2 linked regions of the Variovorax sp. PBL-E5 genome follow. The main gene of each other region encodes a partner of the protein of the gene in region 2 in a complex. Links are inferred from orthologs where the notes say so. Each region holds a gene or a part of one and is shown on either strand. Other genes may lie near its edges. The genes, in order: WDLP6_RS06205 and smc.

The links.
Region 1: the proteins of smc (region 2) and WDLP6_RS06205 are in contact, whole or in part, in a crystal structure (PDB 3ZGX), measured with the Bacillus subtilis proteins. The link is inferred for Variovorax sp. PBL-E5 from one-to-one orthologs.

Annotation. Positions count from the first base shown.
Region 1 is NZ_LR594671.1:1,269,718-1,275,984, forward strand. What follows is about bases 3,342-6,115. They hold WDLP6_RS06205 (segregation and condensation protein A), read right to left. Parts: upstream 5,241-6,115; coding sequence 4,443-5,240; downstream 3,342-4,442. Other genes in these bases: nadB (L-aspartate oxidase), read right to left, coding at 3,342-4,405; WDLP6_RS06210 (DUF3460 family protein), read right to left, coding at 5,367-5,573; WDLP6_RS06215 (outer membrane protein assembly factor BamE), read left to right, coding at 5,730-6,115. Outside these bases: panC (pantoate--beta-alanine ligase), read right to left, coding at 556-1,386; panB (3-methyl-2-oxobutanoate hydroxymethyltransferase), read right to left, coding at 1,425-2,309; panD (aspartate 1-decarboxylase), read right to left, coding at 2,378-2,779; more of nadB, read right to left, coding at 2,828-3,341; more of WDLP6_RS06215, read left to right, coding at 6,116-6,206; WDLP6_RS06220 (hypothetical protein), read right to left, coding at 6,234-6,267. UniProt on the Bacillus subtilis protein: Participates in chromosomal partition during cell division. May act via the formation of a condensin-like complex containing Smc and ScpB that pull DNA away from mid-cell into both cell halves.
Region 2 is NZ_LR594671.1:2,837,316-2,844,868, forward strand. Bases 2,175-6,234 are described here. They hold smc (chromosome segregation protein SMC), read right to left. Parts: upstream 5,891-6,234; coding sequence 2,375-5,890; downstream 2,175-2,374. Other genes in these bases: WDLP6_RS13800 (cell division protein ZipA C-terminal FtsZ-binding domain-containing protein), read right to left, coding at 2,175-2,355; WDLP6_RS13810 (hypothetical protein), read left to right, coding at 6,006-6,234. In the rest of the region: NAD-dependent DNA ligase LigA, read right to left, coding at 1-1,230; more of WDLP6_RS13800, read right to left, coding at 1,258-2,174; more of WDLP6_RS13810, read left to right, coding at 6,235-6,755; WDLP6_RS13815 (mobilization protein), read left to right, coding at 6,821-7,513; WDLP6_RS13820 (disulfide bond formation protein B), read right to left, coding at 7,483-7,553. UniProt on the Bacillus subtilis protein: Required for chromosome condensation and partitioning.

The sequences.
Region 1 (6,267 bases), 1.6 Mb from region 2 along the record:
TTTCGGCTACCCATGGATTCCGCCGCGGTGATGTGCCAACTCGAGCATCTTTCGCAAGCGCATCCCCGAGGCCGCTGGCGCGTGCGCCTGCTGCTCGACCGGCGGGGCCGCACGCAGGCGCAGGCTCATGCGCAGGAAGCCGCACCGGCGCAAGTGCGGCTGCAACTCGCGGACCGGCCCTTCGACGCGGCCGACAGCGAATTCGTGCGCTTCAAGACCACCCGCCGCGCGCACTACGACGCCTTCGCGCCGACGCGCGCGGGCATCTTCGACACCTTGCTGTGGAACCGCCGCGGCGAGATCACCGAATGCACGCGCGGCAACGTGGCCTTGCGGCTCGACGGCCGCTGGGTGACGCCGCCGCTCGCATGCGGCCTGCTGGGTGGCATCGCGCGCGCCCGCCATCTGCGCGAAGGCCGACTGGCCGAGGCCGTGGTGCGCGTGCACGATCTGCCGCGCGTGCAGGCGCTGGCGTTCGTCAACAGCCTGCGCGGCTGGATCGATGCCGTACTCGACGAGGCGGCGGCCTGAATCGGGCGCGTGCCCTCGGGTTGTTCAGCGATCGATTTCCAGGTTGTCGATCAGGCGCGTGGTGCCCAGCCGGGCCGCGCCGAGCGCAACCAGCGGCTCGGTCCCCTCGGGCGCCTGCAGATCGGTGCGGCGGCGCAGCACCAGGTAGTCCGGCTGCCAGCCGCGCTGTGTGAGCATCTGCATGGCGCGTGCCTCGATCGCCGCCAGGTCGCGATCGCCTTCCCGGATCGCCTCGGCCATCGATTGCAGCGCCTTCGACAGCTGCACCGCCTCGGCGCGTTCGGCCTCGCTCAGGTAGCCGTTGCGCGACGACAGGGCCAGCCCGTCCTCGGCGCGCCGCGTCTCGCCGCCCACGACGTCGATCGGCAGCGCGAACTGCCGCACCATGTGGCGGATCGTCATGAGCTGCTGGTAGTCCTTCTTGCCGAACACCGCCGTGCGCGGCTGCACGCAGGTGAACAGCTTCATCACCACGGTGCACACGCCGATGAAGAAGCCGGGCCGGAAGTGGCCTTCGAGGATGTCGGTCAGCGCGCTGTCCGGATGCACCTTGCAGGTCTGCGGCTCGGGGTACAGGGTTTTCTCATCGGGCGCGAACAGCACGTCGCAGCCCGCGGCTTCGAGCTTCTCGCAGTCGCTGGCCCAGGTGCGCGGGTAGGTGTCGAAATCCTCGTGCGGCAGGAACTGCAGCCGGTTGACGAAGATGCTCGCGACCGTCACGTCGCCCAGCGGGCGGGCCTGCTGCACCAGGCTCAGATGGCCGTCGTGCAGATTGCCCATGGTGGGAACGAAGGCCGGGCGGTGGAAGCGGCCCAGGTACTCGCGCAGTTCGGGCAGGGCGCGGAAGATGTGCATGGTCGTGTCGTGTCCGGATGGAAGGAAGGGGCGCAGGCCTACCAGGCATGCCGTTCGTCGTCGGGAAAGCTGCCGTCCTTGACGGCGCGCACATAGGCTTCGAGCGCCTGCGCGATGCCGGGCGCATCGGCCATGAAGTTGCGGACGAACTTCGGCATCCGGCCGAGGTTGATGCCCAGCATGTCGTGCAGCACCAGCACCTGGCCCGCCGTGCCGCGGCCGGCACCGATGCCGATGGTGGCGCAGCGCGGCAGTTCGCGCGTGAGTTCGGCGGCCAGCGTCGCGGGCACCATCTCCAGCACCAGCATCGCCGCGCCCGCGTCCTGCAGCGCGTGGGCCTGCTGCCTGAGCAGGGCCGCGGCCTCGCTGCCCTTGCCCTGCACGCGGTAGCCGCCCAGCGCATGCACGGTCTGCGGCGTCAGGCCGAGGTGCGCGCACACCGGGATGCCGCGCTCGACCAGGAAGCGCACGGTCTCGGCCGTCCAGCCGCCGCCTTCGAGCTTGACCATGTGCGCGCCCGCCTGCATCAGCAGCGCCGCGCTGCGCAGGGCCCGCTCGCGCGATTCCTGGTAGCTGCCGAAGGGCAGGTCGGCGATCAGCCACGCGGTGCCCTGTGCGCGATGCAGCCCGCGCGCCACGCTTTCGGTGTGGTAGCGCATGGTGTCGAGCGACACGCCCACGGTGCTGTGCAGACCCTGGCAGACCATGCCCAGCGAGTCGCCCACCAAGAGGCATTCGACCCCGGCCGCATCGGCCATGGCGGCGAAGGTGGCGTCGTAAGCGGTCAGCATGGCGATCTTCTCGCCGCGTGCATGCATGTCCGCCAGTCGCGGCAGACTCAGCGGCTTGCGCGAGGCAGGCGGCGAGGCGGGCGGCAGGGTGCCGTAAGGGGTGGCCGTGTCGGTACCGGGAACGGATGGCATGGTCGAGCTTTCTCCATGAAGCGGCCGCAGCCGTCGAGAAGGGGAAAAGAAGCGCTTGGCGCCCGGCGTCAGGCCGCGACGGCTTCGCCCGAGGCCGCCTGCACCGGGATGTGGGCGCGCTCTTCCTTGATGCGGTTGGCGCCGTCGACGAACACCAGCTTCGGCCGATGGCCGGCCACCTGGTCCTCGGGCACCAGCCCGAAGGCGGCGATGATGACCAGATCGCCGACCGAGGCCCTGCGCGCGGCCGAGCCGTTGAGCGAGATGATGCCGCTGCCGCGCTGGCCGCGGATCGCGTAGGTCACGAAGCGCTCGCCGTTGTTGATGTTCCAGATGTGGACCTGCTCGTTCTCGGCCAGGTTGGCGGCATCCAGCAGGTCTTCGTCGATGGCGCAGGAGCCCTCGTAGTGAAGTTCGCAATCGGTGACGGCGGCGCGATGGATCTTGGACTTGAGCAGGGTACGGAACATGGCCAGGGACTCTCTCTGCAAAAAGATGGATGGACGGGATGCTGGGCGTCAAGCCGCGGGCGGCACCAGGACGGTCGGCACGGCGGGCTCGGCGAGCGAAGGATAGTCGCGGCTGAAATGCAGGCCGCGGCTCTCGTGCCGCGCCTCGGCCGAACGCACGATCAGCCCGGCGACCTGCACCAGGTTGCGCAGTTCGAGCAGGTCGCGCGTGACGTGGAAGTTGGCATAGAACTCTTCGATCTCCGCGCTCAGCAGCGCGATGCGATGGGACGCGCGCGTCAGCCGCTTGTTGGTGCGCACGATGCCGACGTAGTCCCACATGAAGCGGCGCAGCTCGTCCCAGTTGTGCGAGATCACGACGGCCTCGTCGGCATCGGTGACGCGGCTGTCGTCCCAGGGCGGCAGTGAGGCGCCGATGCGCCCCGGCGCATCGGCGATCGCGCGGGCGGCGGCGCGCGCGAACACCATGCACTCGACCAGCGAATTGCTGGCCAGGCGGTTGGCGCCATGCAGGCCGGTGCATGCGGTCTCGCCGATCGCGTAGAGGCCCGGCACGTCGGTGCGGCCGTCGAGGTCGCAGAGCACGCCGCCGCAGGTGTAGTGCGCGGCGGGCACCACCGGGATGGGTTCGCGCGTGATGTCGATGCCGAGCTCGGCGCAGCGCGCCAGGATGTTGGGGAAGTGCGCCTGCAGGAAAGCCGGGCTCTGGTGCGAGATGTCCAGGTGCACGCAGTCCAGGCCGTGCTTCTTCATCTCGAAGTCGATCGCACGCGCCACCACGTCGCGCGGCGCGAGCTCGGCGCGCGCATCGTGCTCGGGCATGAAGCGGGTGCCGTCGGGCAGCAGCAGCCGCCCGCCTTCGCCACGCACCGCTTCCGAGATCAGGAAGGACTTGGCATGCGGGTGGTACAGGCAGGTCGGATGGAACTGGATGAACTCCATGTTCGACACGCGGCAACCCGCGCGCCAGGCCGCGGCGATGCCGTCGCCGGTCGCGGTGTCGGGATTGGTGGTGTAGAGGTAGACCTTGCCGGCGCCGCCCGTGGCCAGGATGGTGTGGGGCGCGCGGAAGGTGAGCACTTCGCCGGTCGTCGCGTCGAGCGCATACAGGCCCCGGCAGGCGGCGTCGGCCAGCCCGAGCCGGCGGCCGGTGATCAGGTCGACCAGCGTGTGCTCTTCGAACAGGTGGATGTTGGGCGTGCGGCGCACGGCGTCGATCAGCGTGCGCTGCACGGCAGCGCCGGTGGCATCGGTCACGTGCGCGATGCGGCGCTGGCTGTGGCCGCCCTCGCGCGTCAGGTGCAGTTCACCGTTCTCGAGCGAGAAAGCGACGCCGAGCGCGCGCAGCCAGCCAATCGCTTCGGGCGCGTGCTCGACCACGAAACGGGTGGCGGCCAGATCGCACAGGCCGGCGCCCGCGATCAGCGTGTCGTCGACATGGGATGCGAGGCTGTCGCCTTCGGCCAGTACGGCCGCGATGCCGCCTTGCGCCCATTGGCTGGCGCCGTCCTGCAGCGCGCGTTTGGTGAGCACCGCCACGCGGTGCGTCGGCGCCAGGTGCAGCGCGGCGCTCAGGCCGGCCAGACCGCTGCCGACGATGAGAACGTCGAAATCGTGCGAAGCCATTGAAGGTGAAGGGGAATCGAAGTCCGGTTGGACGGGTTCAGGCCGGCGAGTAGGCCAGGCGCACGTAGATCGGCGCGAAGGCCTCGGCCTGTGTGATGTCGATCAGCGTCTCCTTCGCGAGCTCGAGCATCGCGATGAAGGTGACGATCAGCACCGGCGTGCCGCGCGTGACGTCGAACAGCTTTTCGAACTCGACGAACTGCCGCCCCTGCAGGTGGCGCAGCACGATGCTCATGTGCTCGCGCACGCTGAGTTCCTCGCGCGAGATCTTGTGGTGCTGCACGAGCTTGGCGCGCTTGAGGATGTCGGCCCAGGCCTCGCGCAGGTCGACCACGTTGACGTCCGGAAAGCGCGGCTTGAGCGACTGCTCGATGTAGACCTGCGCCTTCCAGAAATCACGGCCGGCCTGCGGCGTGGCGCCGATCGAGGCCGCCTGCAGCTTGGTCTGCTCGTATTCGAGCAGGCGACGGACCAGCTCCGCGCGCGGATCCTCGGCCTCCTCGCCGTCGGCCGTCTTCTTGGGCGGCAGCAGCATGCGCGACTTGATCTCGATCAGCATTGCGGCCATCAGCAGGTATTCCGCGGCCAGTTCGAGGTTGGTCTGGCGGACCTGGTCAACATAGGTCAGGTACTGGCGCGTCAGCCCCGCCATCGGGATGTCGAGGATGTTGAAGTTCTGCTTCCTGATCAGGTAAAGCAGCAGGTCCAGCGGCCCTTCGAAGGCCTCGAGGAACACCTGCAGCGCCTCGGGCGGGATATAGAGGTCGTTGGGCAGCGCGAACAGGGGCTCGCCGTAGAGCCGCGCGAGCGCAACCTGATCGATCACCTCGGGCATCGCGCCGATGAAGGTGGCGCGATCGTCCTCGGCAAGGACGTCGTTCGCCGATCGCTCGTCGGCGCGTGCCGCGGCGGCGTCGCCCTTGCGGCGGCCGCTGGCGCTCGGGACGGCCCGGATGGCCACTTATTTCACGCGCGTCTGGTAGACGTAGGGCTGCTGCGGCACCTTGGCTTCGCTGTATTCGCAGAGCAGGCTGCGGTCGAGGTTCTTGTCCCACAGCAACGCGCGGCCGGCGCGCTGTTCGGCCTCCAGCGTCGGCTTCTTTTCCTTCATCTCCTCGATGAAGTTCGTGATCTCGGACGTGTAGTGGGGGCGGGCGAAGATGGACATGACGTGGAACCTTTGGCGCGGATTTTACCGGCGCCGGCGACCGCGCCCGCCGATTCGGTGGGATTGCGCATTGAAAGCGGTGCGTGCATGGGTTAGGGTGGCCTCATGCAATCTGTTCGCGAGCGACCGCCAAGCCGGATCCGCAATGTTTCTGGAATGGTGATGCCGGCGCTGTTCGCGGGCGTGTTGGGCTTGACGGCGTGCGATCCGCAGCGCATCAGTGAGCTCGAGGAAGGCGTGTCGACCGAGGCCGATGTGCGGGCGCGCTTCGGCGAGCCGGAGAACATCTGGGATGGGGCAGGCGGCCGGGTGTTCGAATACGACCGCCAGCCGCAGGGGCAGAAGAACTACATGATCACCATCGGGCCCGACGGCAAGATGGCTGCGTTGCGCCAGGTGCTGACGCCCGAGAACTTCGCCAGGGTGCAGCCAGGCATGACGGCGCAAGCGCTGCGGCGGCTGCTCGGCAAGCCGGCGCGGCGTACGCCCTATCCGCTGAAGAACGAGACCGAGTGGGAGTGGCGCTGGATGCAGCCGCCGAATTCGCCGATGGTGTTCACGGCCGTGCTGGGCGAGGACCAGCATGTGTTGCGATCCGGCTCGTCGCCCGACCGCGGCACCGAGGCGAACTAAGCCTGCTCTTGCGGCGGCATGAGCGTCCTAGCGCGACTCGCTGTCCGGCAACACCGCATCG
Region 2 (7,553 bases):
GATGCCCACCACTTCGGGAATGACGTCGCCCGCTCGCCGCACGATGACCATGTCACCCACGCGCACCTTCTTGCGCCGGATGTCGAACAGGTTGTGAAGCGTCACGTTCGCCACCGTGGTGCCGCCCACGAATACCGGGTCCAGCCGCGCGACCGGCGTCAGCTTGCCGGTCCGCCCGACCTGCACGTCGATGCCCAGCACGCGCGTCATCGCCTCCTGCGCCGGGTATTTGTGCGCGACGGCCCATCGCGGCTCGCGCGAGACGAAGCCGAGTTGCCGCTGCAGCTCGAGGCTGTCGACCTTGTAGACGACTCCATCGATGTCGTAGGGCAAGGTATCGCGCTCACGTCCCATCGTCTCGTGGAACTCGATCAGGTCGCTCGCACCACGGGCGCGCGTTCTCTTCGTCGAAACCGGAAAGCCCCAGGTATCGAACTGGGTCAGCCAGTCGAATTGCGTCGCGCAGTCCGGCCCGCCCTGCTCCGGCGGCGTGACCTCGCCGAGGCCGTAGGCGAAGAAGCTCAGGGGCCGGTCGGCCGCGATCGCCGGATCCAGCTGGCGCACGGCGCCGGCCGCGGCATTGCGCGGGTTCACGAAGACCTTCTCGTTCTTCTGGCCGGCAGCGATCTTCTCGCGCTGCCGCTCGTTGAGCTTCTCGAAGTCGTCGCGCCGCATGTAGACCTCGCCGCGCACCTCGACCACCGGCGGCAGCGCCGAAGCCTCGCCATGCAGGCGCAGGGGGATCTGCTGCATCGTGCGAATGTTCTGTGTCACCTCTTCGCCGATCTCGCCGTCGCCGCGCGTCGCGGCCTGGACCAGCACGCCGTGCTCGTAGCGCAGGTTGATGGCCAGGCCGTCGAACTTGAGCTCGCACACGTACTCGACCTGCGGCGCGTCCTCCGCCAGGCCGAGCTCCTTGCGTACCCGCGCATCGAAGGCGCTCGCGCCCGCGGGCGTGATGTCGGTCTCGGTGCGGATCGACAGCATCGGCACCTTGTGGCGCACCTTGACGAAGCCGTCGAGCGGCTTGCCGCCGACGCGCTGCGTGGGTGAATCGGGCGTGCGCAGCTCGGGGTATTCCGCTTCGATGGCCTGCAGGCGTTGGAACAGCTTGTCGTACTCGGCATCGGGCAATTCGGGCGCATCGAGCACGTAGTAGAGATGCGCGTGGCGGTGCAGCTGTTCAGCCAATGCGGCCGCTTCGCGAGCCGCCTTCTCTCGCGTTGTCATGAAAGTCTCCTGAACAAGCCGGACAGCTTAGCTGAACAAGCGCCGCGCCAGCGGTGAGCCGGCCGAGAGATCGCGCGTATCCAGCGTGTCATAAAGCTGTTCGAGATCCGCACCGATCACGTCCATCGTGTCGTCGCGCAGCAGCTGGCCATCGCTGTCGGTCACGACGCCGTCCATCTCGCGCGCCAGCGTGGCCGCGGCCTCGCGCATGCGCTCGAAGGGCCGTTCGCCGCGATCGACCTGCGGCACGTCGAGGCTCAGCGCGAGTTCGCGGATCGCCGACTGCGCAGGATCGTCGGCCAGCGCGGCCTGCGTGTCGAAGGACAGGCCCAGGATCGGCGGCAGGCCGACCTCGCCCGCGGGCAGCACCATGCGGCCCGGAATGATGCCCGCCACGAAGCCCAGGCGCGCCGCGTTCTGCTGCACGTAGCCGGGACTCCATGCCGCATGCAGCGCGCGCAGCACGAAACTCAGCTGCGCATCGTGCGAACTCGCGAACTGATCGAGCTCGCGGGCGCGCGCCACCTCGTCCAGCATCTCGGGAAACTCGGGCGCGCCGTTGAGCGCATCGGCAAAGGCCTGAGCCTTGACGACGAATTCGGAGTACTCGATCTCGTTGAGCGCGCCGGTGCGATTGGCCAGCTGCACGCCGACCTGGAAGGCACCGTAGCGCTGACCCGGCGCCGGCAGTTCCCATTCGCCCGTGTGTTCGTTGAGGCCCTCGATCGCGACCGGCTTGCTGCCGGCGCGCCGCGTGGCCGGCATGGCCGCAATGGCCGCATCGCCCGAGGCGAGGCCATCGAGCGACACCGGCGCGATCACGTCGATCAACGGATCGAGCCCGCCGCGCCGCTCGGCCGTCGGCATGGGCAACGCGCTGGGCGCCGGCAGGTCGGGGTCGAACAGCGGCTCGTGCCGCTCGGTGCCGTGCATCAATTGCGGCTCGACATGCAGCACCGGTTCCTGGTCCTGCGTCGACTCCGCCCGAACAGTGTCGGGCGCTTCTCTGTCTCGCGCATCGGGCTGGCGCGGCTCGTTGCGGCGCGACATCCACGTGTTGAAGCCGACGACTGCGGCCAGCACGAGGCCGCCGAGGATCGCCAGCGCGACGGTGAGGCTGCTCATGCGCGGTCCATGTCCCTGTTCAAGCGGCTTCGACCATGGACACCGCAGCTTCCATGTCGACCGCCACGATGCGTGACACACCCTGTTCCTGCATGGTCACGCCGATCAGCTGTTCGGCCATCTCCATCGCGATCTTGTTGTGGCTGATGAAGAGGAACTGGGTTTCACGACTCATGGCGGTCACGAGTTTGGCATAGCGCTCGGTGTTGGCATCGTCCAGCGGCGCATCCACCTCGTCCAACAGGCAGAAAGGTGCCGGATTGAGCTGGAAGATCGCGAACACGAGCGCGATGGCCGTCAGCGCCTTCTCGCCGCCCGAGAGCAGGTGGATGGTCTGGTTCTTCTTGCCCGGCGGCTGCGCCATGACCTGCACGCCCGAATCGAGGATCTCGTCGCCGGTCATCATGAGCCGCGCATTGCCGCCGCCGAAGAGCTCGGGGAACATGCGGCTGAAGTGCTCGTTGACGATCTTGAAGGTGCCGCCCAGCAGGTCGCGGGTTTCGGCGTCGATCTTGCGGATCGCGTCCTCGAGCGTGGTGATCGCCTCGTTCAGGTCGGCCGACTGGGCATCGAGGAAGGTCTTGCGCTCGCTGGCCACGGCGAGTTCGTCGAGCGCGGCGAGGTTGACCGCACCGAGCGAAGCGACCTCGCGGTTCAGGCGGTCGATCTCGCTTTGCAGGCCGCCGAGCCGCACCTTGTCGGTCTCGATCGACAGCGCGACCGCTTCGAGATCGGCCTGCGCATCGGCCAGCAACTGCTGGTACTGCTCGAAGCCCAGGCGCGCAGCCTGTTCCTTGAGCTGGAAATCGGTGATGCGCTGGCGCAGCGGATCGAGTTCGCGCTCGAGCTGCAGGCGCCGTTCGTCGCTGGCGCGCAGCTTGAGCGTGAGGTCGTCGTACTGGCTGCGCGAGCCGCCGAGCGCAGTTTCGCGTTCGAGCTTGAGCGCCAGCGCATCCTGCAGGCCGGCCTGTGCGGCTGCGTCGGACAGGCGGCCGAGTTCGGCACGCGCGCGTTCGTCCTCTTCGGTGAGCGAGGTGGTCTGCTGCACGGCGGTCTCGATGGCGCGGCCGAGTTCGCCGCGCCGCGCTTCGAGCGTGCGCTGGGCGAAGGTGGCCTCCTGGGCCTGGCGCTCCAGGCTGCGATGCTGCTCGCGGCTGGCGGCCAGCACGCGGGCGGCCTCGATCACGCGCTCGTCGAGCTGCGCATGACGCTCCTGGCTGTCGGCCAGCTGCATGTCGAGTTCGTCGAAGCGGCCTTCGGCGGCGACGCGCTTTTCCTGCAGCTCTTCGAGCTGGGCGTCGACTTCGCCGAGGTCCGATGACAGCTGCTCGCTGCGCGCGCGGGTCTGCTCGGCCAATTGCGACAGGCGCAGCGTCTCGACCTGGAGTTCATGCGCGCGCGACTGTGTCTCGGCCGCTTCGCGGCGCGCCGTGACGAGCCGCTGAGCGGCATCGCCGTACGCGGCCTCGGCGCGTGCCAGGGCAGTGCGCGACTCCTCGCTGATCAGCGTCTGGGCGCGCAGCTGGCGCTCGAGGTTCTCCATTTCCTGCTGGCGCGCCAGGAGGCCGGCCTGCTCGGAATCCTGCGCGTAGAAGCTCACGCTGTGCGCGGTGACGGCATGGCCGCTCTGGACGTAGATCACCTCGCCGGGCTGCAGCTTGTCGCGCTGGGCCAGCGCCTCTTCGAGCGTCGCGGCGGTGTGGCAGCCATGCAGCCATTCGGCCAGCAAGGCCTGTTGTCCGGCATCGCCGAGGCGCAGCAGATCCGACAGGCGCGGCAAGGCGCTGGGCGCTTGCGGCAGGCCCGCCACTGGCGGCGTGTAGAAGGCCAGCTTGGCCGGCGGTGCATCGCCGCCGAAGGCACGGACCATGTCGAGCCGGCTGACCTCGAGCGCACCCAGGCGCTCGCGCAATGCGGATTCGAGTGCGTTCTCCCAGCCCTGCTCGATGTGGATGCGGCTCCACAGGCCTTGCAGGCTTTCGAGGCCGTGCTTGGCCAGCCAGGGCGCGAGCTTGCCGTCGGTTTTGACCTTTTCCTGCAGCGCGCGCAGCGCTTCCAGTCGTGCCGAGAGTTCGGCATGGCGCGCGCCTTCGGTGTTGACGGCCTGCTGGCGGTTGCGGCGGTCGTCGTCGAGCTGCGGCACGGCTTCCTGCAGCTCGTGCAGGCGGGCATCGGCTTCGGTGGAGGCCTCCTGCGCCGCGGCCAGTTGCGCCTGCAGATCGCGCAGGCGGGTTTCGTCGGGGGCGGCAAGCGCGCTCTGGTCGCTGCGCAAGCGTTCGGCGCGCAGCGTGAGCTGGCGGCTCTGATCTTCGATATTGCGTTGATCGGCGGCCAGCACCTGGATCTGCTGCTGCACTTGGACGACCGTGGCGCGCTGCGCATTGGCCTCGTCCTGCGCGCGCTGCTGCGCCTCTTCGAGCTCGGGCATGCGGGCGTCGTGCTCTTCGAGCTGCGCGGCCAGCAGCTCGGCCTGCTCCTCGGCATTGACGCCCTGGCCAGCCAGGGTTTCGATCTCGGCCTCGGCATCCTCGCGGCGCGTGCTCCATTGCGCGATCTGCTCACGCAGCTGGCCGAGGCGCTGCTCGACGCGCTGGCGGCCCTCGACCACGAAACGGATCTCGCCTTCGAGCCGCCCGACCTCGGCACTGGCCTCGTAGAGCTTGCCCTGCGCCTGGTTGACCTGGTCGCCGGCGGCGTAGTGTGCCTGGCGCACGGTCTCGAGTTCGGCTTCGATGTGGCGCAGGTCGGCGGTGCGCGATTCGAGGTCGTTGATCGCCTTCTCGGCGTCGGCCTTGATCTTGCCCTGGTCGGCTTCGCTTTCGCTGCGCTTCAGGAACCAGAGCTGGTGCTGCTTGCGCGTGGCATCGCCCTGCAGCGTGTTGTAGCGCGCGGCGACCTCGGCCTGCTTCTCGAGCTTCTCGAGGTTGCTGTTGAGCTCGCGCAGGATGTCCTCGACGCGCGTGAGGTTCTCGCGCGTGTCGCCCAGGCGGTTCTCGGTCTCGCGGCGGCGCTCCTTGTACTTCGACACGCCGGCGGCTTCTTCGAGGAAGAGGCGCAGCTCCTCGGGCTTGGATTCGATGATCCGGCTGATCGTGCCCTGGCCGATGATCGCGTAGGCACGCGGGCCGAGGCCGGTGCCGAGGAACACGTCCTGCACGTCGCGCCGGCGCACCGGCTGGTTGTTGATGTAGTAGCTCGAATTGCCGTCGCGCGTGAGCACGCGCCGCACCGCGATCTCAGCGAACTGCGACCACTGGCCGCCGGCCCGGTGGTCGGCGTTGTCGAACACCAGCTCGACGCTCGAACGGCTGGCCTGCTTGCGCGTGGTGGTGCCGTTGAAGATGACGTCCTGCATCGACTCGCCGCGCAGCTCCGAAGCACGCGATTCGCCGAGCACCCAGCGCACCGCATCCATGATGTTCGACTTGCCGCAGCCGTTGGGCCCGACGACGCCGACGAGTTGACCTGGCAGCAGGAAGTTGGTGGGTTCGGCGAAGGACTTGAAGCCGGAAAGCTTGATGGAATTGAGACGCACGACGGGTCGGCCTTGAGCCTGGCTTTTGCCAAGGTGTTGATTTGTAAGAAAAATTCAGCGGCCCGTAGTCCGAAGACCGGCCGACACCCGAGGCGACGATGATAACGTGCGGCCCATGAGCGATTTCCCCGTTTCCCCTTGCGTATGGCATCGCGCGCTGCTGTTCGGCGTGGCCGCGATGCTGCTGGGCCTTGCGGCCTGCACGACGACGGAGCGCGCGCAACCCTACGCCGGCAACGAATGGATCCAGACCAGCGCCAACCGCATCGCCAACCTCGCGCTGCGCGACAACCTGCAATCGATCCGCCGGGTGCAGCTGTCGCTCTATCGCCGCAACCCGCGCGAATGGCACAAATGGGCCACGAGCGCGGAAGACGCCATTCAACGCACCTGGGACGCCATCTCGCAACAGAGCTCCCTGCCCGACCTGCAGGGTGCGACCGGCATCGACGCAATCCGCATGGCCTTCGAGACCCATCCGAAGCCCTATGCGGGCGACCGCGTCGCGGCGCTGGTGGTCGGCTGGGCGTCGCTGCTCAAGCAGGCCAATGGCGGCACCTGGGAGCAGAGCATGCTCGACGGCGTGAATGCCGAGAACAGCTACCGGGCCGCACGCAATGTCGAGATCTCGCTCTGGCTCATCGGCTCCAAGACCGGCCCGGACGGCCAGCCCCTGCTGCTGGCCACCGAGATCAGCGAGCGCGGCCGCAATCTGGTGGTCGACCGCGAGCTCTCCAAGGTGGTGGCGCGCCTCGATCTGCTGGCCGCGCAGGCCGACGAGAAGTACCGCCGTGCGGCGCTCGATTTCGGCCAGAACTGGTTTCTCGGCAGCCTCGGACCCTTCTTCTCGATGGTGCCGAGGTAGGCCGCGCGCGGCGCCGCACCTAGAATGCTTCGCACTTTTCCATCCCACTCTCTCCGAGGAATTCCATGAGTTCGATCAATTTCATCGGCGGCGAAAAGGGCGGTGTCGGCAAGTCGGTCACGGCACGGGTTCTGGCGCAGTACTTCATCGACCACAGCCGGCCCTTCGTCGGCTTCGACACCGACCGCTCGCACAACTCGTTCACCCGCTTCTACGAAGGCTTCGCCTCGCAGGTGGTGGTCGACAGTTTCGAGGGCCTCGACACGGTGGTGAACGGCTTCGAGGCCAATCCCCATCAAAGCGTGATCGTCGACCTCGCGGCACAGACGCTGGCACCGCTGTCGCGATGGATCAAGGAGTCGGACCTGTTCGACGTGTTCGCCGAACTCGGCGTGGCGGTCAACTTCTGGCACGTGCTCGACGACGGCAAGGATTCGAGCGACCTGCTCGGCACGCTGGTCGACACCTTCGGCAACCGGCCCAACTACATCGTGGTGCAGAACTACGGCCGCGGCAACGACTTCGCGCTGCTGCTCGGCTCGCAGTCGCTCAGCAAGGCGATCACGAACGGCGCCCGCGTCATTGCACTGCCGCGCCTGCACGACGCCAGCATGCGCAAGATCGACGGGCGCAACACCAGCTTCTGGAAGGCGGTGAACGACCGCGAAGGCCCGCACGCACTCGGGCTGCTGGAGCGCCAGCGCGTGAAGGGCTGGCTGGCGACGGCCTATGCCGCCTTCGACACCCTGCCGCTCTGACCCGCGCGGCGCAGCAGCAGCACGAGGAGCAGCAGGCCCA